DNA from 4 places in the Paraburkholderia dioscoreae genome. Region 2 is predicted to be linked to each of the others. Evidence: predicted binding sites of a transcription regulator. Region 2 holds the regulator's gene; each other region holds the start of a gene.
What was found. Region 2 encodes HrcA, which represses chaperone genes, less so after heat shock. Its sites were predicted from a motif close to TTAGCACTCNNNNNNNNNGAGTGCTAA; they were not measured.

Region 1: the regulator HrcA is predicted to act here: its motif matches at 5,277-5,303, upstream of groES (co-chaperone GroES).
Region 3: the regulator HrcA is predicted to act here: its motif matches at 1,266-1,292, upstream of PDMSB3_RS27195 (co-chaperone GroES).
Region 4: the regulator HrcA is predicted to act here: its motif matches at 1,474-1,500, upstream of rpoH (RNA polymerase sigma factor RpoH).

Annotation. Positions count from the first base shown of each region.
Region 1 is NZ_LR699553.1:758,632-766,006, reverse strand. Features, by position in the region: gene PDMSB3_RS03515 (hypothetical protein) at 28-1,440, opposite strand; gene PDMSB3_RS03510 (rubredoxin) at 1,710-1,880, opposite strand; gene PDMSB3_RS03505 (hydroxymethylpyrimidine/phosphomethylpyrimidine kinase) at 2,171-3,031, shown strand; gene groL (chaperonin GroEL) at 3,219-4,859, opposite strand; gene groES (co-chaperone GroES) at 4,914-5,204, opposite strand; gene PDMSB3_RS03490 (hypothetical protein) at 6,025-6,165, opposite strand; gene PDMSB3_RS03485 (hypothetical protein) at 6,263-6,544, shown strand; gene PDMSB3_RS03480 (DUF2471 domain-containing protein) at 6,583-6,987, shown strand; gene PDMSB3_RS03475 (Crp/Fnr family transcriptional regulator) at 7,134-7,375, opposite strand, start outside.
Region 2 is NZ_LR699553.1:591,804-599,178, forward strand. Features, by position in the region: gene recN (DNA repair protein RecN) at 1-961, opposite strand, end outside; gene PDMSB3_RS02725 (NAD kinase) at 1,033-1,935, opposite strand; gene hrcA (heat-inducible transcriptional repressor HrcA) at 2,266-3,285, shown strand; gene hemH (ferrochelatase) at 3,460-4,530, shown strand; gene PDMSB3_RS02740 (RNA-binding S4 domain-containing protein) at 4,539-4,946, shown strand; gene grpE (nucleotide exchange factor GrpE) at 5,468-6,052, shown strand; gene PDMSB3_RS02750 (thioredoxin family protein) at 6,097-6,555, shown strand; gene dnaK (molecular chaperone DnaK) at 6,709-7,375, shown strand, end outside.
Region 3 is NZ_LR699554.1:1,558,054-1,565,428, reverse strand. Features, by position in the region: gene PDMSB3_RS27200 (acyl-CoA dehydrogenase family protein) at 1-1,026, opposite strand, end outside; gene PDMSB3_RS27195 (co-chaperone GroES) at 1,316-1,606, shown strand; gene groL (chaperonin GroEL) at 1,625-3,265, shown strand; gene PDMSB3_RS27185 (hypothetical protein) at 3,526-3,762, shown strand; partial or broken gene PDMSB3_RS38445 (pyridoxamine 5'-phosphate oxidase family protein) at 3,868-4,083, opposite strand; gene PDMSB3_RS27180 (porin) at 4,219-5,367, opposite strand; gene PDMSB3_RS27175 (choline ABC transporter substrate-binding protein) at 5,635-6,585, opposite strand; gene betC (choline-sulfatase) at 6,637-7,375, opposite strand, start outside.
Region 4 is NZ_LR699553.1:395,303-402,677, forward strand. Features, by position in the region: gene cydP (cytochrome oxidase putative small subunit CydP) at 1-126, opposite strand, end outside; gene rpoH (RNA polymerase sigma factor RpoH) at 477-1,412, opposite strand; gene PDMSB3_RS01875 (acyloxyacyl hydrolase) at 1,776-2,339, shown strand; gene PDMSB3_RS01880 (nuclear transport factor 2 family protein) at 2,383-2,766, shown strand; gene ybiB (DNA-binding protein YbiB) at 2,994-3,965, opposite strand; gene PDMSB3_RS01890 (fumarylacetoacetate hydrolase family protein) at 4,194-4,892, shown strand; gene maiA (maleylacetoacetate isomerase) at 4,919-5,563, shown strand; gene ftsY (signal recognition particle-docking protein FtsY) at 5,649-6,806, opposite strand; gene rsmD (16S rRNA (guanine(966)-N(2))-methyltransferase RsmD) at 7,048-7,375, shown strand, end outside.

The sequences.
Region 1 (7,375 bases), 170 kb from region 2:
CGAACGGCCGCCTCGCGCGAATGCCGCTTATGCGCCGCCCTGTTCGATCGAACGGGTCAACGCTGCCAGCGCGGCGTTGCCGCCGGGCGGCGCGACGCCCGCGGCGACTTTGTGCAGCGTGGCACGCAAGGCCTCTGCGGCCTGTTCGAGCGTGCTCGCCGCCGGTGCGCCCACGATCACATGCGCGCGCACCGCCGGCGTCGACACGCCGGCATGCGCGCGACGCCGCCACGCGAGGCCCAGCGCGTCGGCCAGCAGCGCAACGTGGCCGAGGCCCAGCGCGCACGCGGCGGAGCCGAGCCGGTAGGCGGCGTCGCCCGCTTGCAGTGCTTCGCTGGGATCGGCTTTCTCAGGCTGGTCGGCCGCACGGGCATGCTCGGTCAACGCGCCGATCGAGGCGTCCGCCGTCTGCAGGAAATCTTCGTACGCGTTCGCATTGACGGTCAGCACGCCCAATTCGCGCGTCAGTGCGCCGCGAGTAGCGCTGACGGCCTGGGCCTGCAACGCTCCCGCTTCCCAAAGCATTTCCGATGCCTGGGTACCCGCAACGTGCCAGTCGACCGTCAAGCCGTAGTCGTGCAGCAGTTCCACCTGATCGGCATCTTCCGCGGCGGCGCCGAACAGGGCGTAATCGCGCCACAGCAGCGCCAACGTTGCACGCACGAGAGAGCGCGGCGCAAGCTCGATCCCGCGCGCGTGGTCGGCCAGCGCGAGGTTGCAACGGGCATAGAAACGCCGCGCGTCGGTTTCACCCGCGGCGCGGCCGCCGGCCCGCAAAGCCTTGCCGCAGGCCTTGGCGAGGCGCCAGAAATCGTAGGGATCCGGGCCGGCAAGTTCGCTGGAAACGGCGTCCAGTTCGTCAAGCGCCGCGTTGGTGACGGCGAGCGCCACCGCGCTGCCGGTATCGGCCTGCGAGCGCAGCACCGGCAACAATGCACGCTCATAGCGTGCGCGCAGATGAGCCAACTGGTCGGCGGACCTCGCATGCAGCGACACCGGCGGCACCGGCCGCGCGGTCAGCGCGAGATCTTCGAACGCGACGGTGGAACCGGGTGTGTGCTCGGACAAATGCCCGCAGAGCGCCCGGTAATGATCGAACAGCACGGGCGAGCAGGACAGCTCGCGCAGATTGTGACGCTCGAGCGCGGCGCGGAAGTCGCGCAAAGCCGCGCCGAACACAGGCCGCGCGCTTGCCGCCTCGGCCGGGTCGCCCGCCGCGAGCGGCGAGAGCCGCACCAGCGCGTCGGCAAAGCGCTGCGCGCTCAGCCAGCCGGCTCCGCGCAATGCATGTGACGCACGCAGCAGCGCCGAGGTGCTCTCACTGTGCTGTTCGAACGCCAGCAACGCCTCGGCCAACGCGAGTTCGGCGGGACGGACAGCGCCGCCGCGCGGATTCGGCAAGGCATCGAAGGAAACGGGTGCAGCGGATCGAAGGGTCATGGGCAGACGACACGAAGCTGACGGGCCGTCGCTTCGCGACGCGCGCCAACTGATCGGCTAACGCGCGAACCGGCGACAGGACAATGACAGACTAACGTTGCGACACAGCGCGAGCGAGGATGTTCCGCGTGGACACATCGGGGCAGAACCCGGAGCGTACCCGGCGCATTCGGTCCGGCGCGCCACGCCGGCCGCGAAACACCGTGCCGACGCCGCGCCTGGGTACGCGGCACGAGCCCCGGACCGGCATGCCGGCCGCCCTCCGCGCTTCAGATCTGGACCATCTCGAAGTCTTCCTTACGCGCGCCGCACTCCGGACAGGTCCAGTTGATGGGAACGTCTTCCCAGCGGGTGCCCGGCGCAATGCCCTCCTCCGGCAAACCGGCTTCTTCGTCGTAAATCCAGCCGCAAATCAGGCACATCCAGCTTTGATATTCCATTCTTGTGTCGCGTCGTAGAGTCCGTGGAAACGGGAGCCATGATGGTACCGTGTTGCCGCCCTAATGCCTAGCAGTCAGAAACGCGCAATCGTAGCCTGCGACGGCCTTTGGCCATGCCGTTTGCGGCGGCCGTCACAGCGATCGCGGCGCGATGCCGCGCCCGGCCGCCGCCTGTCCACCGCAATGCGTGGCGGGATGCGAAAAAAACGCCCCAGCGGCAGTTTAGGCCGCATAATTGAGCCGATTGCGCACCCTCTGCGCCCAAATTCAGCCTCTTTTAGTCAATCTTCATGCCCAGCGACACGCCTCCGATCGTCCTCACCTTCGGCCTTTCCGATCCCACCGGCGGCTCCGGCCTGCAAGCCGACCTGATGACCCTTGCCAGCATGGGCTGCCACGGGGTTTCCGTGCTCACGGGCTACACCGTGCGAGACTCGGCGAGCTGCGACGAAGTCACCGGCCTCGACCCCGAAGTGGTCGCGACCCAGGCCCGGATGCTGCTCGAAGACATGCCGATCGCCGCGTTCAAAGTGGGCGCCTGCACGCGCGCGGAAGTCGTGAGTGCGATTGCCGAGGTCGTGGCCGATTACGACGACATCCCGTTGATTCTCGCCCCCGACTTCACGCTCGACGACGAGCACGTGCTCTCCGCCGACGAACTGCGCGAAGCGATCGCCGATCTGCTCGCGCCGCAAACCACCCTGCTGGTCGCCGACGCGACCACGCTGCTCGCGCTCGCCCAACCGGACGGCGACGCCGAAGCGCCGAGCCTCGACGCCGCCATCTCGCATCTGCTGTCGCAAGGCTGCGAATATATTCTGTCAACGGAAACCGGCACGCACCGGCATGTCAACACGCTGTTCAGCGAAGACGGCCAGTTGCGCCAGGACATGTGGGACCGTGGCAGCCATCGGATCATGGGGCTGACGGATACGCTGGGGTCGGCTATCGCCGCGTTGCTGGCCAACGGCCAGGATCCGGCTGAAGCCGTGCGCGAGGCGCAGGAATATCTGTATCAGGCCGTGCGTAACGCGTTCCGGCCGGGCATGGGCGCGTATATGCCAGACCGGTTCTTCTGGGCGCGCAGCAGCGACGACGAAACGCCGCCGGCGGCGGGCAAGGACGCAGCGCCAGGCGAAGCGCGGCACTGAGAGCTTGCACGAGGTGCGCCGGCCGCAGGAGTGCCGGCCGCGCCTTCTGATCCGGGCGCTTCAGCCTGCGGCGAGCGCCCACAAAAAAACCCGCAATGTCTGCGGGTTTTTTCTTTGGGAAGCACGCCTTTCAGCGCACTTCCCCATGTCTTCCCTCGCGAGCCTCGCAATGAGGCCCAACCCGGAATTACATGTCCATGCCCATGCCGCCCATGCCGCCGGGCATGCCGCCGGCCATCGGTGCATCTTCCTTCGGCAGTTCGCAAACAGCTGCGTCGGTCGTCAGCAGGAGACCTGCCACCGAAGCTGCGTTTTGCAGCGCCGTGCGCGTCACCTTCGTCGGGTCGACAACACCAGCGTCGACCAGGTCGACGTACTCGCCGGTTGCTGCGTTGTAGCCGTAGTTGCCCTGACCAGCAGCAACTGCTGCCACCACGACGCTGGCTTCTTCGCCACCGTTCGTGACGATCTGACGCAGCGGCTCTTCCATTGCGCGCAGCACGATCTTGATACCTGCGTCCTGATCGGCGTTAGCGCCCTTCAGACCAGCGATAGCCGTACGTGCGCGGATCAGCGCGACGCCGCCGCCAGCAACGATGCCTTCTTCCACAGCTGCGCGCGTTGCGTGCAGTGCGTCTTCGACACGTGCCTTCTTTTCCTTCATTTCAACTTCGGTGGCAGCGCCGACCTTGATCACTGCAACACCGCCTGCCAGCTTGGCAACGCGTTCCTGCAGCTTTTCACGGTCGTAGTCCGACGTAGCTTCTTCGATTTGCGTGCGAACCTGCTTCACACGTGCTTCGATGTTGGCCGCTTCGCCTGCGCCGTCGATGATCGTGGTGTTTTCCTTGGCCACTTCGATACGCTTTGCTTGACCCAGTTCGGCCAGCGTTGCCTTTTCGAGCGTCAGGCCGGTTTCTTCAGCGATGACCTGACCGCCGGTCAGGATCGCGATGTCTTCCAGCATGGCCTTACGACGATCGCCGAAGCCCGGAGCCTTGACAGCAACGGTCTTCAGAATGCCGCGGATGTTGTTCACCACCAGCGTAGCCAGCGCTTCGCCTTCGACGTCTTCCGCGATGATCAGCAGCGGACGGCCAGCCTTGGCGACCTGTTCCAGAACCGGCAGCAGATCACGGATGTTCGACACCTTCTTGTCGTGCAGCAGCACGAACGGGTTCTCCAACACGGCAACCTGCTTGTCCGGGTTGTTGATGAAGTACGGCGACAGGTAGCCGCGGTCGAATTGCATACCTTCGACAACGTCCAGCTCGTCTTGCAGCGACTTGCCGTCTTCGACGGTGATGACGCCTTCCTTGCCGACCTTGTCCATGGCTTCAGCGATACGATCGCCGATCGACGAGTCGCTGTTTGCCGAAATCGCGCCGACTTGTGCGATTTCCTTGTTGGTCGTGCATGGCTTGCTGATCTTGCGCAGTTCTTCGATCGCTGCGAATACAGCCTTGTCGATACCGCGCTTCAGGTCCATCGGGTTCATGCCCGATGCGACGTACTTCATGCCTTCGCGGACGATCGACTGAGCCAGGACCGTTGCGGTCGTGGTGCCGTCACCTGCGTTGTCGCTGGTCTTGGAAGCGACTTCCTTGACCATTTGCGCGCCCATGTTCTGGAGCTTGTCTTTCAGTTCGATCTCTTTCGCGACCGACACACCGTCCTTGGTGACCGTCGGGCCGCCGAAGCTGCGTTCCAGCACAACGTTGCGACCCTTCGGGCCCAGCGTGACCTTCACAGCGTTCGCGAGAATGTTCACGCCTTCAACCATCTTGGCACGGGCGGAATCACCGAATACGACGTCTTTAGCTGCCATCTTCTAACTCCTTGAATTCTCTGGGATATGACCGGGAAAAGTAGCGGCTTGCGCTTACTTCTGCACCACGGCCATGATGTCTTCTTCGCGCATCACGAGCAGTTCGTTGCCGTCGACCTTGACGGTCTGGCCTGCGTACTTGCCGAACAGGACGCGGTCACCAACCTTCACGTCGAGCGCGATCTGAGCGCCCTTGTCGTCACGCTTGCCCGGGCCGACTGCCAGAATTTCGCCTTGATCCGGCTTTTCTGCTGCGGCTTCGGGGATCACGATGCCCGACGCAGTCTTGGTTTCTTGATCCAGACGTTTGACGATCACGCGATCATGCAAAGGACGAAGGTTCATACATACTCCTCTCTTGATTGAGACTGAAGAACGCTGAGAAAACCCGGCTGGCTGAGCCAGCCGGCGATGTTGTTAGCACTCTCGTGCAGCGAGTGCTAATTATATGGACGGGTGGTGACAAATTCAAGAAGGGATGGCGGCGGGGATTCACTTAACTTCGTGCCGAGATTCGCCTGGTTTTGAACTTTGTTCACTTAAGTTCGAACTCGCGAGCCGTGCCCGGCCACAACCTCGGCAGACTATTTATATAAAAAACAACTACTTACAGAAAAATCCACCTATTCACGGCATCGTATGCACAGTACGACTGCAGCACAATGCGACGCAACGCCCTATCTGGCTGCATTCGTTCGCCCGGTGCAGTGGTTCCCGCCACCCAGGGAAACCCCTTACTCAAATTGTTCGCCAGTCGACGCGACGGCCGACCGAAGGTAACTACGCGAAACTTGTCGACGTTGCTCGCCGTAATAACAATCATGAAGGCGATTGACGAGCACCCTGCGACGAGGTCATTCGGCCATACGACGCGCGATTACGCTCAACTCGTCGTTGCTGAGCCTGGGGCTCGACCAGCCTTCGGCGAAGCGCGCATTTTGCCACCGAGGCAATTGCTCTTTCTGCAGGTCGCGTAGGCTGTCTTCCCGGTTTAATGGCAATCGGCTCAACGACTCACGAGAAATCCCTAATGCGCGCTGCAAAGTTTGCCGCACTTGGTGCTGGCTTGACACTTTACGTGTTGATCGCATGGTTAGCCGCAGTATCGACCGGACCATGAGTTGCCTAGTGTCTCGCCGCCCTCACTGAGACGCGCTCTCGAGAGTCACCGCCCACAATTCGCCGCTGCACGAATAACAAATTGCATAAAACGAAGCGCAGCAACCAGATCGCCACCACCGGCGCCACCAGCGTCAGCCGCCACTGCTTGCCCCACCACCAATTGCGCATCGACCTTGATCGCCATCTTCTCTCTCCACAGGTCCAACATTCTGCGAATTGACTTGCATCCCGGCTAAATACTGTATAAATTAACAGTACTGTTTTTATATACAGGATCGGCCATGAACCAGCTCATCCGCATCTTGAACGACGGTGACCGCGAAACGCTTGAGTGGTTGCGCAAGCATGTCGGAGACGTGCGCGTGGCCGCTGCTGCGCGACATCTGGGAGGCAACGGCAAACCGTACCTGTCCGCGGTGTGCCGCTATCTCGGCGTACGTCCACCACCGCCTCGTCAGCATAGCCGGCCTGTTGAAGACTGCACGGTCGGCGATGACTATCTTGCCCAGATCCGCCAGCTGTTGGCGCAGCGAAACCAACCGTTGTTGAAACATCAACTTTGATGCTGCGAGTTGCCGCGAGTCTTCAGGAAGACAACAGTATGATTAACAACGCTGCTCTTGATATGGATGTCCACGACATCAATCCCGTCGCCCTCGAACGCGCACTCCGCAGCGCGTCGCTCGACCTCCAGCAGATCATCGCCACGGTTGCAGCTCGTTACCTCGACAGTGGCCGTCGCCGTTACTCAAGTGGCGCGCGATTGCCCACGTGGCGCACACTGCTGACAATCGACGAACAGGTCTTTGAGAATCGGGGCTTCCGGGCGAGGCACAACGAGACTGTGCGCTCAACGTTCGTCCGGTTTGGCGACAGTCGTTTGTCCGGGATGGATCTCGACGAACCCGTCGACTGGAAACGTGACGACGACGACCTGCCAGCCGTGTACCTGCTCGTGCGTGCACTGGTACAGGCCGACGCTACCGATATGGCCACTCAGGACTAATGCGCCAGGATCGGTTGTTGGCCGTTATATTTTTGGATGCGCTCCAGAAAGTTCGAAGTTAAATGACGACCGCCGCACCAGGAAATCCGTTGGTACGTAGGAAGCAGGCTTTTCAAGCCGGTTGACGCGAGATCCTCGCGAGATCCTTATAGCGCTTTCAAAGCAGGCAACAGCCGGTCGAATTCGCGCTTCACCACGCCATAACATTCGCACACACGTTTTTCGAGCCCCGGTCTGTCCAGTACCTCGATGTGGCCATGACTGTAGCGAATCAACCCCGCGTCCTGCAATTTAAGCGCGGCCTCGGTTACCCCGGAGCGGCGCACGCCCAGCATGTTGGCGATCAGTTCCTGGGTCATCTTCAATTCGTTTGAAGAGAGGCGGTCGA
Region 2 (7,375 bases):
GACGGAATTTGCGTGCGGCCGAATGCAACGCGTCCAGACGCTTTTCGACCTGCGCCAGCCGGTCCGGATCGAGTTCGAGCTTTTGCGCGTAATGGCTCAGCGAATAGGCCGCTTCCTGCAACTGGATTTCGGCCGGTTCGAGCGCGGCGAGTACATCGTTCAAGGCCGGATCGATCTCCGCCAGATCGCGCACCTTCGAGACGATCGAGGACAGATGCGTGATCATCGCCTCGTCCGATTCGGACAGCGCGCCGAGTGCGCCTTGCACGCCGTCGATCAGATTGGCCGAATGCGACAGCCGCCGGTGCTCCGAATTGACCTCTTCCCACTCGCCGGGCTGCGGCGCGAGTTTGTCCAGTTCGGTGAGCTGCCAGGCGAGGCGCTCGCGTTCCAGTTGCAGCTCACGGTCACGCGTTTGCGCATGCTCGACCGCCTGAACCCTCTCGCGCCATGTGCGCCATGCCCGCGTGACGGTAGCCGCCGTGTCGGACAGTCCGGCGTGAGTGTCGAACAGTTCGCGTTGCGCGTCAGGGCGCATCAGCAACTGGTGCGCGTGCTGGCCGTGAATATCCACCAGCATCTCGCCGACCTCGCGCAACTGCGCGAGCGTCGCCGCGGTGCCGTTGATGAACGCCCGCGAGCGGCCGTTGCCATCCACCACGCGCCGCAGCATCACGGTGCTGCCGTGATGACCGTCGCTGCCCGTCGTGCCGAGCGCCTGCTCGTCGAGCCATTGCTCGACCTGCGCATGGGTCTCGAATTCCGCCGTGATGTCCGCGCGGCTTTCGCCGGTGCGCACGACGTTCGCATCGGCACGGGCGCCGAGCGCGAGCGCCAGCGCGTCGATCAGGATCGACTTGCCGGCGCCGGTTTCGCCGGAAAAAACAGTGAAGCCGGTGTCGAATTCGAGATCGAGCGCGGCGACGATGACGAAGTCGCGTATCGAGAGGTGGCGAAGCATGGAGGTCGTCTGATGAGCTTGGTGGTCAGGGTTCGGCAGCGGCGGCGTTCGCGTTCCGGTGGCCTCGCCGCTCAGGGCTTGGGGTCTTCTTCGTGCGACGGGTATTCGTTCCAGTGCAGCTTCTTGCGCAGCGTGGCGAAATAGCTGTAGCCGACGGGATGCAGCATGGGCACCGTATGACGCGAGCGGCGCACTTCGATCGTGTCGCTCAGTTCGAGCGAGGTGAACGACTGCATGTCGAAATTGACGTTCACTTCGCGCCCCGAGACGATCTGGATGCTCACCTTGGAATCGTCCGGCAGCACGATCGGACGGTTCGACAGCGCGTGCGGAGCAATCGGCACCAGCACGATGCCCTGCAATTGCGGATGCAGAATCGGCCCTTGCGACGACAGCGCATAAGCGGTAGAGCCGGTGGGCGTGGCCACGATCAGGCCGTCCGAGCGCTGGTTGTACATGAAGCGGCCATCTACCGAGACATGCAGCTCCGCCATGCCTGAGAAACCGCTGCGGTTGACCACCACGTCGTTGAAGGCCAGCGCGTGATAGATCGGGTTGCCGTCGCGCATGATGCGCGCTTCGAGCAGCACGCGTTCTTCGCGTTCGAAATTGCCGGCCAGCATTTGCGGCACGATCTCGCGCATGTCGGAGATCGGAATGTCGGTAATGAAGCCAAGCCGCCCGTGGTTGATGCCGATCAAAGGCGTACGGTACGGCGCGAGCTGACGGCCGATGCCGAGCATGGTGCCGTCGCCGCCCAGCACCACGGCCACGTCGGCGCGCGCGCCGATCTCGGCGGGGCGCAGCGCCGGGTAGTCGGTGACGCCGATCTCGGCGGCGGTATCGGCTTCGAACACGACCTCGAAGCCGCGCTTCGCGATGCACAAGGCGAGCGCGGTCAACGGCTCGGCGATACCCGGCGTATTGTTGCGCCCGACGAGCGCGACGGTCTTGAACTGGCTGGTCACTTGCATGCCGGCATTACACCATAGGTGGGGCCTGAAAAGAACCGTGGGCAGACCCGGTGGCGAGCCGACGTGCGCGGGCCGCCAGCGCGTCTCGCGATTATCGTTAGAATGGTGAAGCCTTGATGACATGCGCGCCGGTTAAAGTGCGGCGGGGTGCCGGCAGCCGGGCCGCCCGGAAGGCGGCCCGCGACGTGGTCCGCAACGCGCCGGGCTGAACGCCGGCCAACGTGCCGGGCCGGAGGCAACGTGCCGCAGCGGCAAGCGGCGGCGCGTTCGTCAGGGATGGGCGCCCCTAGCGCTCGCGGTAGTCGTGCCATTGAGCTAAAATTTTCCGTCATGCTAGATCCTCGCGCACAAACCCTCCTCAAAACGCTGATCGAGCGCTACATCGCCGAAGGTCAGCCGGTCGGCTCGCGCACGTTGTCGCGCTATTCGGGTCTCGAACTCAGTCCCGCAACGATCCGCAACGTGATGTCCGACCTCGAGGATCTGGGGCTCGTGATCAGTCCGCATACTTCCGCGGGCCGCATTCCCACGCCGCGCGGCTATCGTCTGTTCGTGGACACCATGCTGACGGTGGAGTCCGCCGCTGACGAAGAAGCGGTGATGCGTACCGTCAAGACCACGCTGCAGGCGGGCGAGCCGCAGAAAATCGTCGCCGCGGCGGCCAGCGTGCTGTCCAACCTCTCGCAGTTCGCCGGCGTGGTGCTCACGCCGCGGCGCAGCCATGTGTTCAAGCAGATCGAGTTCATGCGCTTGTCGGACAAACGCATTCTGCTGATCATCGTCACGCCGGAAGGCGACGTGCAGAACCGCATCATGGCGACCCAGCGCGATTTCTCGCCGTCGCAACTTGTCGAGGCCTCCAACTACATCAACGCACACTTCGCGGGCCTCTCGTTCGACGACGTGCGCCGCCGCCTGCGCGAAGAAATCGACGAACTGCGCGGCGACATGACCACGCTGATGCATGCCGCCGTCACGGCCAGTACGGACGAAGCCGACACGGGCGAAACCGTGCTGATTTCGGGCGAGCGCAACCTGCTCGAAGTGGCCGACCTTTCGTCGGACATGGCGCGCTTGCGCAAGCTGTTCGATGTGTTCGACCAAAAGACCAGTCTCCTTCAGTTGCTCGACGTGTCGAGTCACGCGGCGGGCGTGCAGATTTTCATTGGCGGCGAGTCGAATCTCGTGCCGATCGAGGAAATGAGCGTGGTCACCGCGCCTTACGAGGTGAACGGCAAGATCGTCGGCACCTTGGGCGTGATCGGACCGACCCGCATGGCCTACAACCGCGTGATTCCGATTGTGGACATTACCGCGCGCCTGCTTTCGCTGACCCTCAGCCAGCAGTAAATAGCTTCGGCTTCCGGTGTTGGCTGTTCCAGCCACGAATAATGCGTGACGGCGCACGGCTTGCCAATTGGCCGAATGGCCAGGGGTGTCCGGCGGACCGGTGCATGCACCACGCCGCTATAATGGTTCTCACCTGAACCGACACTCCGCCTGAGCGGGTTACCTCTGCTGCCTATGCGCTTCGACCTCGAGCGGCCTTCACAGAACGCCACGTCACACCGTGTCGCTGTGCTGCTGATCAATCTCGGCACACCCGACGCGCCGACGCCGCGTGCGGTCCGCCGCTATCTCGCGCAGTTTCTATCCGATCCGCGCGTGGTCGAAATTCCGGCGCTGCTCTGGCAGATCATCTTGCGTTTGCTGATTCTGCCGTTTCGGGGCGTCGCTTCCGCCAAGAAGTACGCCGCGGTGTGGATGCCGGAAGGTTCACCGCTGCGCGTCCATACTGAGAAGCAGGTGGAGGGCTTGCGCCATCTGCTGCAACTGAACGACTACACGGTGCTCGTCGATTACGCGATGCGCTACGGCACGCCGGGTATTCCGGCCATGCTGAACCAGCTCAAGCTGGCGGGTGCCGAACGCGTGCTGCTCATGCCCATGTATCCGCAGTATTCGTCGTCCACCACCGCTACCGCTTTCGACGACGCCTTTTCGGCGCTCAAACGCATGCGCAATCAGCCGGAAATCCGCACGGTGCGCCAGTACGCCGATCATCCGGCCTACATTGCGGCGCTTGCCGCGCAGGTGCATCAATATTGGCATCAGCACGGCCGGCCGGATTTCGCCGCGGGCGACAAGCTGGTGCTGAGTTTTCACGGCGTGCCCAAACGCACGCTGGATCTCGGCGACCCATACCACGAGCAATGCCAGCAAACCGGCGCGCTGCTGATGCAGGCGCTCGAACTGACGCCGGTGGAATGCCGCATTACGTTCCAGTCGCGTTTCGGCAAGGCCGAGTGGTTGCAGCCGTACACGGCGCCCACGCTCAAAGAATTGGGCGCGGCGGGCGTGCGGCGCGCCGATGTGTTCTGTCCGGGCTTCACTGCCGACTGCCTTGAAACCATCGAGGAAATCGGCATGGAAGTGCGCGACGAATTCCTGCATGCGGGCGGCAAGGATTTCCATCGGATTGCCTGCCTGAATGCGTCGCAGGCGTGGATTGCCGCGTTGGGGGAAATCGTCGCGCAGAATCTGCAGGGCTGGCCGGTGCAGGCGCTGCCGGTGCCGCATACGACAGGAGCTTGAACAGGCTCATGAATTACGGGATTTCAACCGAAGCGGGCGCGAAACTGCGCATCGACAAATGGCTTTGGGCGGCGCGCTTCTTCAAGACGCGTTCGCTCGCGGCGGCGGCCGTCGAAAAAGGGCATGTGCGCATTGACGGCGCCAGCGTCAAGCCGGCCAAAGACGTGCGCGTCGGCGACCTGGTCGAGATCGAGATAGAGCGGATTGTGTGGCAAGTGGCGGTGCTGGGCATGTGCGACGTGCGCGGCCCGGCGAGCGTCGCACAAACGCTTTATGCGGAAACCGAAGAGAGCAGGGTGAAGCGGCAGGTCGAACAGGAGCGGCGCAAGACGTATCGCGAACCGGCGGCCGCATTGCACGGCCGGCCGACCAAGCGCGACCGGCGCACTATCGACAAACTTTCAGGTGGGGGTTGAACAGCTGTTCCATGGTTGCGTGCACACCGCCGTATTCGGTAGTGTGATCGTTGACAGCCCCGGACATGCAGATGGTCGTGGTGCCCGCAATCAGTACCAATGCGACCACCGAGATTGCAAAGGTCAGTTTCACGGTGCTCCCCTAGGGAAGGTTCAGGAGAAAGACGGGCGAATCGGGTGGAATTGCAATATGTCGGAAAGGCTTACGTCAGATTAGGGTTAACGCGTCTTTTCCGATGCTTTATTGGAGCATAGGCCACTTGCAGTCCGCACTCAATCTCAATCTGATTGCGCCGCAATAATGGTTGTAACCGGGCGTTTCCGCCGTTCGGCCATGATACGAAAAGATCCGGGAGAGCCGCTTGAAATGGTTATTTCCGGCCTCATCTGCCGTGTTGATTTGCGGTGGCTCGCGAAGTTGTCTGTCGCGATTTTGCAACGCACAAACCGCGCCAGGTTTTTTGCGCTGCCGTCACCGCCGGCTTTTACCTCGCTTTCACTTTTTAACGACTTTCAGCGACATGGAAAACACGCAAGAGAACCCGACGAGCCAGAATCCTAAGCCCGCCGAAGAAACCGCGCGCCAGGCCGCCGAGGCCGCGGCACCTCAACAGGAAGCAGCGGCGAACGCGGCGACCGACTCGCCGGCGAGCGCCGAGCAGGCTGCACTCGCCGAGGCTCAGGCAAAGATCGCCGAGTTGCAGGAAAGCTTCCTGCGGGCCAAGGCCGAGACCGAGAACGTGCGCCGCCGCGCTCAGGAAGACGTCGCCAAGGCGCACAAGTTTGCGATCGAGAGTTTTGCCGAGCATCTGCTGCCGGTGATCGACAGCCTCGAAGCAGCCGTCGCGCACTCGTCCGACGATCCTGCGAAGGTGCGCGAAGGCGTCGAACTCACGCTGCGCCAGCTCACCGGCGCACTGGAAAAGGGCCGCGTCGTCGCCCTGAATCCGGTGGGCGAGAAGTTCGACCCGCATCGCCATCAAGCCATTTCCATGGTGCCGGCCGACCAGGAGCCGAACACCGTGGTGGCCGTGCTGCAAAAGGGCTTCGTGATTGCCGATCGGGTGCTGCGTCCGGCACTCGTGACCGTCGCGGCCCCGAAGTAAGCACCGCCGGGCTTCGTAAGCCGTTTCGTCCGGCAGGCGCCGTCATGGCCAACATTCCCGTCGACGCCACCGCGTTCGCGGTCTTCGGCATGCAGGAGTTGAGCGCCGCGTCATTCGACGCGGCGCTCGCCGAAGCCGGGGATGAACTGGCCGTGGTGTTTTTCTGGGGTTTCGACTGCTTCAATTGCGAGATCGCCAAGAAGGCGATGCTGGCGCAGCCGGACGCGATTCGCGCACTCGGCCTCAAATGGTTTCACAGCAACGTTTACGAGCATCGCGAGCTGGGCCGGCGCTTCATGCTGCACGGGGTGCCAACATGGTTCTTCTTTTACCGCGGCAAGCGGCTCGGCCGGGCAACCGGCTGGCACGGCCTCGGGCAGTTCCAGGCCGCGGTCGCGGCCGCGCGGGAGAAGATCCGGGCAGGTAATGCTGAGAAAAACGCTGCAAAAACCGCCGGCGCGCAAGCTGATGGAGTAAATCTGGGCAAAAGTTCGCCCGATTGAAAAAAATTAAAGACCGCATCGCAAAAGAGGTCTTGAAAACGATGCGGACGCACTTATGTTGAGTGCAGGTAGGAATTGAGAGCGGATCGCCTTACCGCCAGCTAGGCAAACAAGGCGATTCCCGCAGCGATCAAAGTCAGGAGATTAGTAAAAATGGGCAAAATCATCGGCATCGACCTCGGCACGACCAACTCGTGCGTGGCGATCATGGAAGGCAATTCGGTCAAGGTGATCGAGAACTCGGAAGGCGCGCGCACCACGCCGTCGATCATCGCTTACATGGAAGACGGCGAGATTCTCGTCGGCGCGCCTGCGAAGCGTCAGTCGGTCACGAACCCGAAGAACACGTTGTACGCAGTCAAGCGCCTGATTGGCCGTCGCTTCGAAGAAAAAGAAGTGCAGAAAGACATCGGCCTGATGCCGTACAAGATCATCAAGGCCGATAACGGCGACGCATGGGTCGAAGTGCGCGACCAGAAGCTCGCTCCGCCGCAAATCTCCGCGGAAGTGCTGCGCAAGATGAAGAAGACCGCTGAAGACTATCTCGGCGAGCCGGTCACCGAGGCGGTGATCACGGTTCCCGCGTACTTCAACGACAGCCAGCGTCAGGCAACCAAAGATGCAGGCCGTATCGCCGGTCTGGAGGTGAAGCGGATCATCAACGAACCGACCGCGGCTGCTCTGGCTTTCGGCCTCGACAAGAACGAAAAGGGCGACCGCAAGATCGCGGTGTATGACCTGGGTGGCGGTACGTTCGACGTGTCGATCATCGAAATCGCGGATGTCGACGGTGAAAAGCAGTTCGAAGTGCTGTCCACGA
Region 3 (7,375 bases), on a different replicon from region 2:
CGCCAGCTTGCTGACCACGAGTTGCGTCTTGGCGGTGGCTAGCGCCCCTTCCAGCACCAGCTCTTCCGCGTTCGCCGCGCCGCTGTGGATCGCATTCGCCGAGCGGTCGAGCGTGCGTGCGTTTGCCGCGATCAGTGCATCGATGGAAAGGCTGTGCGCCGCGAGATCGCCCACCACCTGCTGCACGAAACCGTCCTCGCGTGCCGACGGTGCCGGGCTGTGCAGCACAGGCCGGCCGTATTGCGTCACGTAGCGCCGGGCGTCAGCAACAATGTTCCGCACAATGCCTGCCGCGACCGACACCAGATGCAACTGCCGCAACGCGCTACCGTGCCGGCCGGCGAGCGTCGTATAGCCGCGCGTCGCGACCTCGTGAGAAAAGACCTGCACGTTGTCTAGCACGAGGCTGCCGCTTGCCGTCATGCGTTGCCCCATGCCGTCCCAGTCGTCGAGTACCTGCAACCCTTCGCGCGACACGGGAATCACAATCGACACCTTCTCGTCGTTTTCGTCCTGCACGTTGATCCGCGCGTAGTCGGCAAACGCGGTGCCGGTCGAGTAATACTTTCTGCCCGTCACGCGAAAATGCTCGCCGTCGCGCACCAGCTTCGTGACGATTTCGCCGGGCCGCGCCGTGCCCAACTCGGTAGACGCACCGCCGAAGATCGCCCCTTCCCGTATGCGCTCGATCTGCGTGTCGTTGAAGGCGGAACGCGGCGACAGCAGCAATTGCTCGGTCTGGTCGAAATGAATCCGCAGTGCATGCGCGACATTCGACTCATGCGCGGCCAGCGTGGCGATTACATGAAAGAGATCTTCCAGCGATCCGCCCAGACCGCCCCACTCGGCCGGAAAGCGGAGTACGCCGAGACCGGATTCACGAAACAACGCGAAGCGGTCGAATGGCAACTCGCGCCGCAATTCACGTTGCGCGGCGTCTTCGCCGATCGCCTGAGCCAGTGCCGGCAACCCGGCGAGTGCCGCTTCAAGCCTGGCGCGCGCCGTGGTGTCCTGTGAGACCTGCATGCCTTGATTCCTTGTAAAAGCCCACGGATCGCGTGCGATCCGACTGTTGAGTTGGGAGAGTGATCCGGCGCCCCAATAGGACATGCCGATGCAACGGACCAGTATAGGGACGTGGCTCCCCGCGCAAAACCAGCGAATCGAGCTATGAATATTCGCGATTGTGAAATGCGAATTGCGGATAAGGATCGATGAATCCGTTATTGGAGCAACGCGCGACTCATTTCTATACTCGATCCCGGTCAGCACTCACCAACGACGAGTGCCAGAAATTAACCGTGGAAATCGAATCATGAGCCTACGTCCCTTGCATGACCGCCTGATCGTCAAGCGTCTCGACCAGGAGACCAAAACCGCTTCAGGCATCGTCATTCCCGAAAGCGCCGCGGAAAAGCCCGACCAGGGCGAAGTGATCGCCATTGGTCCGGGCAAGCGCGATAGCGACGGCAAACGCATCGAGCCCGATCTGAAAGTCGGTGAACGCGTGCTGTTCGGCAAATACGCCGGGCAGTCGGTCAAAGTCGACGGCAACGAACTGCTCGTGCTGCGCGAAGAAGATGTGGTCGCAGTCGTCACTCAATAACGAACGGAGCGTCAAATCATGGCAGCAAAAGAAATTATTTTCAGCGATGTCGCCCGCTCGCGGCTGGTCGAAGGCGTCAACATTCTGGCCAATGCGGTGAAGGTCACGCTGGGTCCGAAAGGCCGCAACGTGGTGCTGGAACGCAGCTTCGGCTCGCCCGTCGTGACCAAGGACGGTGTTTCGGTGGCCAAGGAAATCGAACTGTCGGACCGCGTGCAGAACATCGGCGCGCAACTCGTCAAGGAAGTCGCTTCGCGCACCAGCGACGCCGCGGGCGACGGCACCACGACGGCGACCGTGCTCGCTCAGGCCATCGTGCGCGAAGGTCAGAAATACGTAGCGGCGGGCCTCAACCCGCTGGATCTGAAGCGCGGCATCGACAAGGCGGTGATCGCCGCGATCGACGAGCTGAAGAAGATCAGCAAGCCGACCACCACCAGCAAGGAAATCGCCCAGGTCGCGACGATTTCGGCCAACGGCGAAGAGTCGATCGGCCAGCGTATCGCGGAAGCGATCGACCGCGTCGGCAAGGAAGGCGTCATTACCGTGGAAGACGGCAAGTCGCTCGACGACGAACTCGACGTGGTGGAAGGTCTGCAGTTCGACCGTGGCTACCTGTCGCCGTATTTCATCAACGATCAGGATAAACAGGTCGCCGTACTCGATAACCCGTTTGTGCTGCTGCACGACAAGAAGGTGTCGAACATTCGCGATCTGCTGCCGATCCTGGAACAGGTCGCGAAAGCCGGTCGTCCGCTTCTGATCATTGCGGAAGACGTGGAAGGCGAAGCGCTCGCCACGCTGGTCGTGAACAACATTCGCGGCATTCTGAAGACCGTTGCGGTGAAGGCGCCCGGTTTCGGCGATCGTCGCAAGGCGCTGCTCGAAGACATCGCTATCCTGACCGGCGGCCAGGTGATCGCCGAGGAAACCGGCCTGTCGCTCGAAAAAGCGACGCTCGCCGAACTGGGTCAGGCCAAGCGCATCGAAGTCGGCAAGGAAAACACCACCGTGATCGACGGCGCGGGCGACAGTAAAAACATCGAAGCGCGCGTGAAGCAGATCCGCACGCAGATCGAGGAAGCGACCTCCGACTACGACCGCGAAAAGCTGCAGGAACGCGTCGCGAAGCTCGCAGGCGGCGTGGCGGTGATCAAGGTGGGCGGCGCAACCGAAATCGAAGTCAAGGAAAAGAAAGACCGTGTCGACGATGCACTGCACGCAACGCGCGCCGCGGTAGAAGAAGGCATCGTGCCTGGCGGCGGTGTCGCGCTGATTCGCGTGAAGCAGGCGATCAGCGGGCTCAAGGGCGCGAATGCCGATCAGGACGCCGGCATCAAGATCGTGCTGCGGGCGCTCGAAGAACCGTTGCGCCAGATTGTCACGAATGCCGGCGAGGAAGCGAGCGTGGTGGTCGCGAAGGTGGCGCAAGGCACGGGTAATTTCGGCTACAACGCTCAGACCGGCGAATATGGCGATCTGGTCGAGTCGGGCGTACTCGATCCGACCAAGGTCACGCGCACCGCGCTGCAGAACGCGTCTTCGGTAGCCGGCTTGCTGCTGACCACCGACGCCACCGTCCACGAGGCACCGAAAGATACACCGGCCGCGGGTCAGCCGGGCGGCCCTGGCGCAGGAGGCCCGGGACTCGATTTCTGACAACCCTCCTCTCCCGCCAGACACCAGGCGGTTAACGCAGGCAACACGGGCCGGCATTCGCTTTACAGCGGAGCCGGCCCGTGCCGTTTGTGCTTTTCCCACGGGTTTGGTGCGCGCCCATCCCCGCCGGCTAGGGCTCCGCAGACTAATTCAACGTTTCTACAACAAACTAAATATTGCGGTGCAGCAAAATGCGACTAAACTCGAATCAGGAGTCTGCAATTTGCACTCACGGTCGTGCTGTGACGGAGGAATGTGCCATGACGACTTATGAGGCTTTACACGTGCCGAACACGGCTGTTCTGCATGTATTCGAGCAGGATGGCGGCTGGCATTGGGGTATCACCACGCCGCGCGCGGCGGGATCCGGATTCAAGGTGGTTGCATTCAGCAAGGAAACCTTCCCGGTCGAGGCGGCGGCCCGTAGCGATGGCGATCGCGCGTTGCGCTGCCTGTCGAGCGCTTCGGGCGCCGAGGTCCGCGAGTCGGCTCACTGACGCCGCGCGCGACGTCGGCCACGCTATCGTTCGCCTCCCCCGGAGATCCAGCGTTACGCCCGCACCCGCGCCGGGATCCCCGGCAACCGGATGCGCCATGCAAATTAGCGCCGCACCGGGTTCGATCTGCACTTCGACGACAGTCGTGCGCTTCACACTCGCCGGACCGAAGGCCTCGAAACGGATACGCTCATCCGCCACATTCAGTCCGCGCAACCCTTCGTACAGGTCACGCATGAACTGTCCGGGTCCGCACAGATAACAGTCGTAGTCGGCGAAAGGCAGGACGCGTTTCAATGCGTCCATGTCGATACGTCCTCCCGATACGCCGTCCGCCGGCAAAGGTGCGTGCGCTGATCGAGACGTTCAGGAAGCAGCTCGAACGCACATCGTGATGGCGCGGGCGGTCCCCGTCACATGGAACACCGCCCTGTTGTTGCGCGTTAGAAATACCCGTCAGAACGAATGCCGCATGCCGATCCGCACATCGGTCTGCGTGTTCGAGGTGGACGGTGTGAAGCTATAGCCGATCACCGCGTTCACGCCATCTGAAGCTCGCAGATAGTCGCCGGAAATATAGACGTCCGTGCGCTTGGACAGCAGGTAATGCAGCCCGAGCGAACCCTGATTCCAGTGGTTCCCTTCGAATCGCGTGTGCTGATAACCGCCGTACAGCATCAACGCCGGAGTGAAGGTATAAGAAGCGCCCGCTTCATAGACTTGCATATGCGAGGTCTCGCCGAGGCCCTTGATCGTCGTGTAGGTGAAGTCACCGCTCAACATGACTTTGCCGATCGTGTAGGCCGCGCCCACTGCAAACGCCCCTTGCTCGTCGACCGGGAACGACGACGAGCTATACAGATCCGTCACCGCGCCGGTTGCCGGATCGACAGAAACGGTCGGTTTGCCGAGGAACGTGCGCGTGCCGATCATCGCGTACGGGTCGAATGCGTAGATGCCGTACGGATTGTTCAACTGCGTATAGGCGGCGCCCATGTTGAACGCGCTGTGCTCGTAACGTGCGCCCACGCTCCAGGCGCTCTTGTTATGAAAGTCGCCGGCCGTATTGCCGAACGAATACATGCCGCCGAACGAAAAGCCGGCATAGTCGTTGGAGAGAAACTTGACCGAATTCGGCAGCCGGTCGCCATTCATCCGGTCGAAGTCGCCCTGATGGATCGCGTAGCCGCTCGCCCATGCCGAGATGTTATACAGGTAGACAAATTCTTCGGTCATATCGAGCTGGTTACCTAGCGAGAGCGTACCCCAGTTGTTCTTCAGGCCGACATAAGCCTGGCGGCCGAACTCGGCGCCGCCGAATGCATATTGCCCGTTACCCACGTGAAAACCCGACTCGAGTACGAACACGGCCTGCAAGCCGCCGCCGAGATCTTCCACGCCCTTGAAGCCGATCCGGTTGCCGTATGAAATACCGTCGTCGAATTTGAACTGGTGGGCACCACCGGCATTGTTCACGTAGGTGATACCGGCATCCAGAATGCCGTACAGTGTGACGCTGCTTTGCGCATGGGCCGCTGTCGGCGCGAATACGGCGCTTGCCGCGATAGCGAGTCCCGAAAGGCTGACGGCATTGCTCTTCTTCATCTAATTCTCCCCTGCTCTTTGCCTGCGTATTTCGTTGGATAAAGCGATCCCTGCTGCGCGCTGTTGACCAACGCGCGGCGCTTCTCGCATGACGGGCAGTTCGAAACCGGCTGAGGCCGAGTAAAACGGATTGAAGCTATTCGCGATGCATGCAATGACCAGTCGCCCTACATCGCCGGATCAAGAATACGAGTCCAGATTCACAGGGATTCGACCGGATGCGACATAAATCTGTCGCCCGGCGACCTCATTGTTAGGAATACGCTGTTATTTCACGCCGAGTGCGGTCTGCACGGCTTGCAAGCCATTGGCGCCGCCGGCCGTGTTCACGCCGTCGAGCCACGACTTCAGCAATTCGGGGTGACGCTTGAGCGCTTGCGTCGCGGCTGCATCCACGGTGGACTTCTTTTCGAGTACTTCGGTGATCACGCCGTTTTCCAGATCGACATTGAAGGTAAGTTGCCTGAAGAGCCGCCCGACATTCGGACACTGCTCGGCATAGCCGCTGCGCGCCACCGTATTGACCGTGGCACCGCCGTAATTGGGCCCGAAGTACTTGTCACCGCCGTCGAGATAGGTGAGCTTGAACTTCGTGTTCATCAGATGCGGTTCCCACGCGAGAAAGACTATCCACTTCTTCTCGCGCACGGCGCGCTCTACCTGCGTGAGCATGCCGGTCTCGCTCGACTCGACGAGCTTCCAGTTGCCGAGGCCGAACGCCTTGTCGTCGACCATCTTCTTGATGTTCTGATTGGCCGGCGCGCCAGGCTCGATGCCATAGATCTTGCTGTCGAATTTGTCCGCGTTCTTTGCCAGATCCGCGAAAGAATGAATGCCGGCGGCGGCCACATAGTCGGGCACAGCCAGTGTGAACTTGGCGTTGGTCAGATTCGGATGCACGACCTCGATCGACTTTTCTTCCTCGAACGGCTTGACGACTGGTGCCTGCGCCGGCATCCAGTTGCCGAGAAACACGTCGATCTGACCTTTCTTCAAGCCCTGGTAGGTGATCGGCACCGACAGGTTCGCCACGTTCTGCTTATAGCCGAGCGCTTTCAACAGTACGCCGGTCATCGCATTGGTGGCGTCGATGTCGGTCCATCCCGGCCCCGCCATGTTGACCTGCGCACACGACTGCGGCTCGGCGGCGTATGCGAAAGTGCCCGACGCGCAAAGCAGCACAGCGCCAATTACCGCCTGTTTGAAGAGCTTTTTCATTATGTCGGCTTCCTGTTCGTGAGGTGGGTTGCATGGTTAGCAGTGCGATGGTCAACGCACGACGGCGGGAAAGCGCGCCATCGCTTCGAGCGAATCCAGATCGATGTGATTGCGCATATAACGCTGGCTCGCATCCACGTGCGGCTGCCAGTCCCATGACGCGACCACGCCCTGCGTCGTGGAGGCGAAATGAAAATGACGGCGCCGCTGACTTTGCAGCACTTCGTTGTGCAGCGCGGCGAGATCCCAGCGTTGCGCGATCTCCTCACGAAAAGCCGCGACCCGTGACGCGTATTCGCTGCGCGTGGCAAGGTTCTCGCGCTCCAGCGGGTCTGCGGCGACGTCGTAGAGTTGATCCGGATCGACGGGCGTGTGAATGAACTTGAAGCGGCCGCGCCGCAACATCACGATCGGTGCAACGGCTCCCTCGGCCAGATATTCGCCGATCGCTTCGTCATGGCCGCCTTGCCTGCCCAGCAGATGCGGAACGAGGCTTTGTCCATCGAGCGAATCGGGCCACGCGGCTGGTTGTTCGCCGCGCGCCAGCTCGACCAGTGTGGGCAGCAGATCGAGATGCGAGACGCTCGCCTCTACGCGATGCGCGTCGAATTGCTGCGGTGCGTGCACGATCAGCGGAACGCGGCAACCGCCTTCGAAGAAGGTCATCTTGTACCAGAGCCCACGCTCGCCCAGCATCTCGCCGTGATCGGAAGTCACCACGATCACCGTGTCTTTCGCGAGTCCCGATTGTTCCAGCGTTTCGAGGATCGCGCCGAACTGATCGTCGACG
Region 4 (7,375 bases), 200 kb from region 2:
CAATGCGAACTTGATGGCGAGGACGATGGCGATATCCCGCGCCAGCGTGGGTCCGCGCACCCAGCCGTCGAACCTTTTACGCAGGCTCGGGCGGCGGATGGTATTGCGATTGAGGGCTAGGGTCATGATCGGTAGAAAGCAGCTTCACACCGGTGAATCCGGCTGGCGCCAGGCCGCTTCAACGGTCTGGCGAGTGCATCCCGATTCTAGGAGCAGAACCTCGCGCGTAACGGTTCGCTACTGCGGCATTGGGTCGCGAGACTTGCCCCGTTTGGCCTGTATTGCCAGGTGGTTTGTGTTACGTCAAGAAACGCGTTGACCGTGCATCCCGGTGTACGAAGGTGTGCGAACGTGCGTGTGCGATCAACGCGCGGCGCGGCGTGGGCGAAAAAAAGCCCCGCCGTCTTTCGAAGGCGAGGCTTGGCGGCGTGGCTACCGCGCGCCGGACAAACCGGCGTGCTGAAACGCTTCAGGCTTTACGCATACTCGGTGAGTGCACCGCGCATCTTCTTCATTGCGCTCGCCTCGATCTGGCGAATACGTTCGGCGGATACACCGAATTCGTCGGCCAGTTCGTGCAGCGTGGAGCCGCCTGAACCGTCGTCTTCCACCTTCAGCCAGCGTGCCTCGATGATACGGCGGCTGCGGGCGTCCAGTGCGTCCAGCGCGCTCGCAATACCGTCGCTTTGCAGCTTGTCGCGCTGACGCGAAGCCAGCACGGCGGTCGGTTCGCTATGCGAGTCGGCCAGATAGGCGATCGGCGCGTACGACTCTTCGCCGTCTTCAACCTGGCCTTCCAGCGCGATGTCGCCGCCCGAGAGGCGCGTTTCCATTTCGGAGACTTCTTCGCGCTTCACATTCAGCTCTTTGGCGAGACCTTCGATCTCGTCCGGCGTGAACGCGCCCAGCCCTTGCTTGTGGCTGCGCAGGTTGAAGAACAGCTTGCGCTGCGCCTTGGTCGTGGCGACTTTCACCATCCGCCAGTTGCGCAGAATGTATTCGTGGATCTCGGCCTTGATCCAGTGCATGGCGTACGACACGAGGCGCACGTTCTGCTCCGGATCGAAGCGCTTCACGGCCTTCATCAGGCCGATATTGCCTTCCTGAATCAGGTCGGCGTGCGGCAGTCCATAGCCCAGATAGTTGCGCGCGATCGACACGACCAGCCGCAGGTGCGACAGGACGAGGCGGCGCGCGGACTCAAGGTTGTCCTGCTCGCGAAATTCGGTGGCGAACTGGCGTTCTTCCGCCGGCGTCAGCATCGGAATCCGATTTACGGCCTGGATGTAGGCGTCGATATTGCCCAGTTGGCCGGGCAGCAGCGAGGAATGCGAGAGCGCCAGTGCACCTGCCGAAGCGGCCTTAGCCGACGACGGGCTCAAAGTACTCGGAAGGGTCATTGCGTGGCTCACGTAGGAAACTCCTTTGGAATCAGACAAAAGCTTGTTCAGGTAACGACTCCAGCGTTGGATGTTAGCACTCTGATTTGCCGAGTGCTAATGCTTAGAGGCCGTAAGGGCATCTAGGTTCCGTAAATCCCTATTGAAATTCACGATTCAATAGCCATGGTACGCCTTCTTGGCTATCTTTGTGCGCGACGTAGAAGTTACCTGACAAATCGCCTTCGTGATGCAAACTGCCCGATTTTTGCCACTTTTGAAGTGACTAATTGCGAAAATTGAGAATCCTTCATACGATCCGCCAAATCGAGATAGACCTTAGAATACGTAGAACTGTTACTAATTGTTCAACGTTCGACGGAACTCGGGTGTTAGATGAACAACAAAAAGAATACTTTGCGTGGCCTGGCGCTAAAAATTACGGCTGGAGCCGTGCTGGCGGGAGCGTCGGGATTGACGTCGGCCGACCAGTTTGGCGTGCAGGTGGCCGGTGGACTGGGTGATCGCCACGTCAAGAAGCTTGATCTCGGCTTCGTCTGGGATCCGGATCTGAACTGGTGGCAGATCGGCGACTGGCATTTCTCGCTGATCGGCGAAGCGCACGTGGCATGGTGGCACACCAATGAAGGCAACGTGCACGACAATATCGGCGAAATCGGCGTGACGCCGATCATCCGCTTCATCAAGGAGTCAGGGCCGATCCGTCCGTATGCCGAACTGGGCGCGGGCATCCGCCTGCTCTCGAGTCCCCGTATCTCTTCGACCTTTACGCTAGGCACCGCGTTCCAGTTCGCCGACATGGCGGGCGTGGGCATGCAGTTCGGCAACCGCCAGCAGTATCAGGCGGGCTATCGCTTCCAGCATATTTCCAACGGCGGTATCAAAGAGCCGAATCCTGGTATAAATTTCCACCAGCTATATCTGCAATATAACTTCTGACGACCGTGGCCACGTTCGGCTCACCGGTGCGAGGGGCTGAGCGATGGCGGCAAAGATAATCGAAGCGATTCGCGGGCTCGAGCGAGAGCGTTTCCGGGCGATGGTCGACGGCGACGGCCCATCGCTCGACACGCTGCTCGCGGAGAACGTGAGTTACGTTCACACGAACGGCAAACGGGAAACGAAGCGGCAGTTCATCGACGGGATTGTTGCGGGTCGCCGCCGCTACCGTCAGATCGAGGTGCAGTCGCAAGACGTGTTGCCGGTTGGGCGGGAGACCTGCGTGGTCACCGGCAGGGCGCTGATCGAAATGGAAGCGAACAACGGGGCGCTGCTGTTTCCGATCGCCTACACGGCGATCCATACGCAGGAAGACGGGCAATGGCGTCTGATTGCCTGGCAGGCCACGCGTTGCGCAATCGAGTGAGCCTTTGGAGGTCACTCCAACCACCCGGTTGCGCGTTGTGGGCATCTGGATGCCACGAGCATGCGGGTTACGCGCTGGTGGTTCGCGTGTGCCTCGCCTAAGCGTTCGCTCATGCGTCACCGCGGCCTGATTCTCAGGCCGCGACGCTCTTCCGATCTATACGAGTTCTACTCGCGACTATCCGCCGCACCGGTTCGGGCCAGACTACTGGCTCCCGCACCGCGCCGTCACACCGGCGTTTTCGCGACGTCCACGATCAGTTCGACCTGCCGTTCAATCGCGCTCGGCACGGGCGCTTCGCCGCGCAGTACAGCGCTGATCCAGGCGGCGGTCGTCGGCGCATCTTTGGCTTCAGGCAAGTCGACTTCCGGCGCATCGGGCGACGAGCGTTCGTGCGGCACACGCGTTTCGCAGATGCCGTCGTGCAGCCAGTCGACCTGCACCTGACGGCGCGTGTCGGCCACCGCTTCGCCTTCGGTGCCGCGCGCGAGCAGGGCGCCGCCGGCGGCCGCGTCCGGATGCGTGTTGAACAACTGCGTCAGACTGTCGCGATACGGTGGGTGCGTGTAATTCACGAGGCGCAAGCCCGCCGGCGCGAACGGTTGCAGAATTTTCACCAGTGTGTGCGTCGAATTACGCACGCCCATGCGCCGACGCAGCCCGAGAAGGCGCGCAAGCTTCGGCGCGAGCACGTCGATCGGCGCAAACGCAAGACGGCGCTCGGCGAGACCGTCCTCGATGTCGGCGTGCGATTGCGCGTGAGGAATCTGCAAATGCGTGAAGATTTCCGCGCTCGTCACGCGGCCCGGATCTTCGGTTACGCCATGCACCAGCACCGGCACGCCTTCGCGCGCCAGCAGCAGGGCGAGCAGCGGCACGAGATTCGGCTGCTTGCGCGCGCCGTTGTAGGTGGGTATCGACACGGGCCGAAACGCGCCGTGCGGCAGATGCACCGGCTCGAACGACGCATGCGCGCCGGCCAGCATTGCCGCGAGTTCGTCGGCGGTTTCGCCCTTCACGCGGTATGCGAGCAGCACCGCACCGAGTTCGAGATCGGCCACGCGGCCGTCGAGCATGGCGGTGTAGAGCGCGCGCGTATCCTCGGCGGTCAGCGCGCGGGCGCCGTTCGGGCCGCGGCCGATTTCCTTGATGAAGCGGGCGCAGGGGAAGGGATTGGCGGTGTCGGCGGAGTCGGTCATCGGGTGCAGAGGGACGTATTGGCACGCCGCCTCAGAGCGGTCAGCCACGGTATTCAAGGGACGCTATCCGGTGTGAGTATCGCATCTATAGCGATCCGGCGAGACACCGCACTCGCGGCGCCAACCTTGCCGGCCCACGTGGAACTGCCGCGCGCGGGGCTTTGCTGCGCGTTACACTCGATGTTTTATCGCCGCGCTGGCGGCACACATCAAGGAACGGAGAACGGGATGAGTTACGTATTTGCACCCGCACCGGTGGTCGCGGTGCCGGTTGTGGGGTCCAGCGAGCAGTTCGCGGTGCGTCGCATCTACTGTGTGGGCCGCAATTACGAGGCGCACGCGCGGGAGATGGGACACGATCCTGATCGCGAACCGCCGTTCTTCTTCACCAAGCCGGCTGACGCGGTGCTGTACGTCGCGCCCGGCGCCACCGGCGAGTTTCCTTATCCGCCGCAGTCGAAGAACGTCCACTTCGAGATGGAAATGGTGGCGGCGATCGGCAAGGGCGGCAAGAACATTCCGGCCGAAAGCGCGCTCGATCACGTCTACGGTTACGCGCTCGGTCTCGATATGACCCGCCGCGATCTGCAGGCTGAAGCGAAAAAGCTCGGCCGCCCGTGGGATACCGCGAAGGGCTTCGATCACTCGGCGCCGCTAGGCCCGATTCATCCGGCAGCGACGGTGGGCCATGTCGACAAGGGTGCGATCTGGTTGTCGGTGAACGGCGAGGAAAAGCAAAGCTCGGACGTGTCGCAACTGATCTGGTCGGTGGCCGAGACGGTTGCGTATCTGTCGACGCTGTTCGAACTGCAACCCGGCGATCTGATTTTCACCGGCACACCGGAGGGCGTCGGCGCGGTGGTGCCGGGCGATCTGATGAAGGGCGGCGTGGACGGGCTCGGCGAGCTCAGCGTGCGCGTCGTCTGACGGCTGGTTTGGGGGAGACAGACAACATGAAGCTCTACAGCTATTTCCGTAGCTCGGCGTCCTATCGCGTGCGCATTGCGCTGAACGTGAAGAATCTGCCGTACGACTACGTGCCGGTGCACCTCGTGCGCGACGGCGGCGAGCAGCTGAAGCCCGAATACCGCAAGGTGAATGCGGACGGCATCGTGCCGACCTTCATCGACGGCAATGAGGTGATGCCGCAGTCGCTCGCGATCATCGAATATCTGGAAGAGACGCATCCTGAGCCGCCGCTTCTGCCCAAAACGCCGGTCGATCGTGCCTATGTGCGGGCGCTGGCGTTGCAGGTGGCGTGCGAGATCCATCCGCTGAACAATCTGCGCGTGCTGAAGTATCTGAAGCACACGCTGGGCGTCGACGACTATGCCAAGGACGCGTGGTACCGGCACTGGGTGGAAGCGGGTTTCGCCACGTTGGAAGCGCATCTGGCCGGCGATTCGCGCACCGGCAAGCTGTGTTTTGGCGATGCGCCGACAATCGCCGATACCTGTCTGATTCCGCAGGTGTTCAACGCGCAGCGCTTCAAGGTCGACACGGCGAAATTTCCGACGATCCAGCGCATCTACGATCACGCAATGCAACTCGACGCGTTTGACCGCGCGGCGCCGGGAGCGCAGCCCGACGCAGAGTAAGCTGGCCTCACTTGCCAGGCAGGATGCAAAAAGGGCACTCCGCGGAGTGCCCTTTTTGCCGCCTGAACCGCAAACGCCGTGGCGTTCAACCGCCCAGTAATGCGTCGGAAAACTCTTCCGCGCTGAACGGCTGCAAGTCCTCGACCTTTTCGCCGACGCCGATGAAGTACACCGGGATCGGACGCTGCCGTGCGATCGCGGCCAGAATGCCGCCTTTCGCCGTGCCGTCGAGCTTGGTCACGATCAGGCCGGTGAGGCCGAGCGCGTCGTCGAAAGCCTTTACTTGCGCGAGCGCGTTCTGGCCGGTGTTGGCGTCGATCACCAGCAGCACCTCGTGCGGCGCGCCTTCTTGCGCCTTGCCGATCACGCGCTTCACCTTGCGCAGTTCTTCCATGAGATGCAGTTGGGTCGGCAGGCGGCCGGCCGTATCCGCCATCATCACGTCGATTTTGCGGGCCCGTGCGGCGCCGACCGCGTCGAAGATCACCGCCGCCGGGTCGCCGCTTTCCTGCGACACCACGGTCACGTTGTTGCGCTGGCCCCAGATGGCCAGTTGCTCGCGCGCGGCGGCGCGGAACGTGTCGCCCGCGGCCAGCAGTACCGACTGATCGAAGCTTTGCAGATGCTTGGCGAGCTTGCCGATACTGGTGGTTTTGCCCGCGCCGTTGACGCCGGCGATCATCATCACGAGCGGCTGGGCGCGGCCCAGCATCAGCGATTTTTCCAGTGGCCTGAGCAGGTCGACGAGCAGTGTGCGCAACGCCGCTTTGACCTGTTGCGGATCGGTGAGGCGCTCGGCGCGCACTTTTTCGCGCAGCGCTTCGAGCAGGTATTCGGTGGCGTCGACCCCCGCGTCCGACATGAGCAGTGCAGTTTCGAGTTCTTCGTACAGGTCTTCGTCGATCTTCGCACCGACAAAGATGCCGGTCAGGCTCGAACTCGTCTTCGACAAGCCGGTTTTCAGGCGCGTCAGCCACGAGCGCTTTGCGCCCACGTCCGGCCGCGGCGGCGGAACGATTTCGACGGTCTCGGGCGCGGATTCTTCCGGCTCGGGCTCGATTGCGGACGGAGCGGGTGTTTCGACGCGAGCCGGAGCAGCCGCGGGGCGCGGGGTGGCCGGCGCGACAGGCGCAGGCGCCTGCACGGCGGCTCCGGGCGTCGAGCCTTCTGGCGCGGTTTGCGACTCTTCGGGCGCGTTATCGGACTCTTTCGAACCCTTGAATCGTTTGAAAAAGCTGAACATGATCTGGCGTGGTGAGAGCGCGCGCCGATGCGCGCAGCCGGCACAAGACCGGCGGGAGCGGCAGGCAGCGTTGCGATGCGGGATGCAAGGCGCTGGAAGCCGCACATTTTATCAGGCGCGCCGCTGCCCGTCGTATCGGCCGAACGGCCAGGCTGGACGCGCGGCGTCGCTGTGGTAACGTTGGCGCTCCGGCCCTCACGTATCGACGTCGCGGGCGCTTTCAAAACGTAATCGAAACTGCATGCCCCGTTCCGCACCTTCGCGCGCCCAAGGCGCTTCATCCAAAGGCGGCAAGCCGCACGCCATCCGCATCATAGGCGGCGACTGGAAACGCACGCCGTTGCCCGTGCTCGATCTCGACGGTTTGCGCCCCACGCCCGATCGCGTCCGCGAGACGCTGTTCAACTGGCTCGGCCAGAATCTGGCGGGCCAGCGCTGTCTCGATCTGTTCGCCGGCAGCGGCGCGCTGGGCTTCGAGGCGGCGTCGCGCGGCGCGGCCCGGGTATTGATGGTGGAGCGCAATGCGCGGGCCGTCGGCCAGTTGCGCGCCAACCAGGAACGCCTGTCGG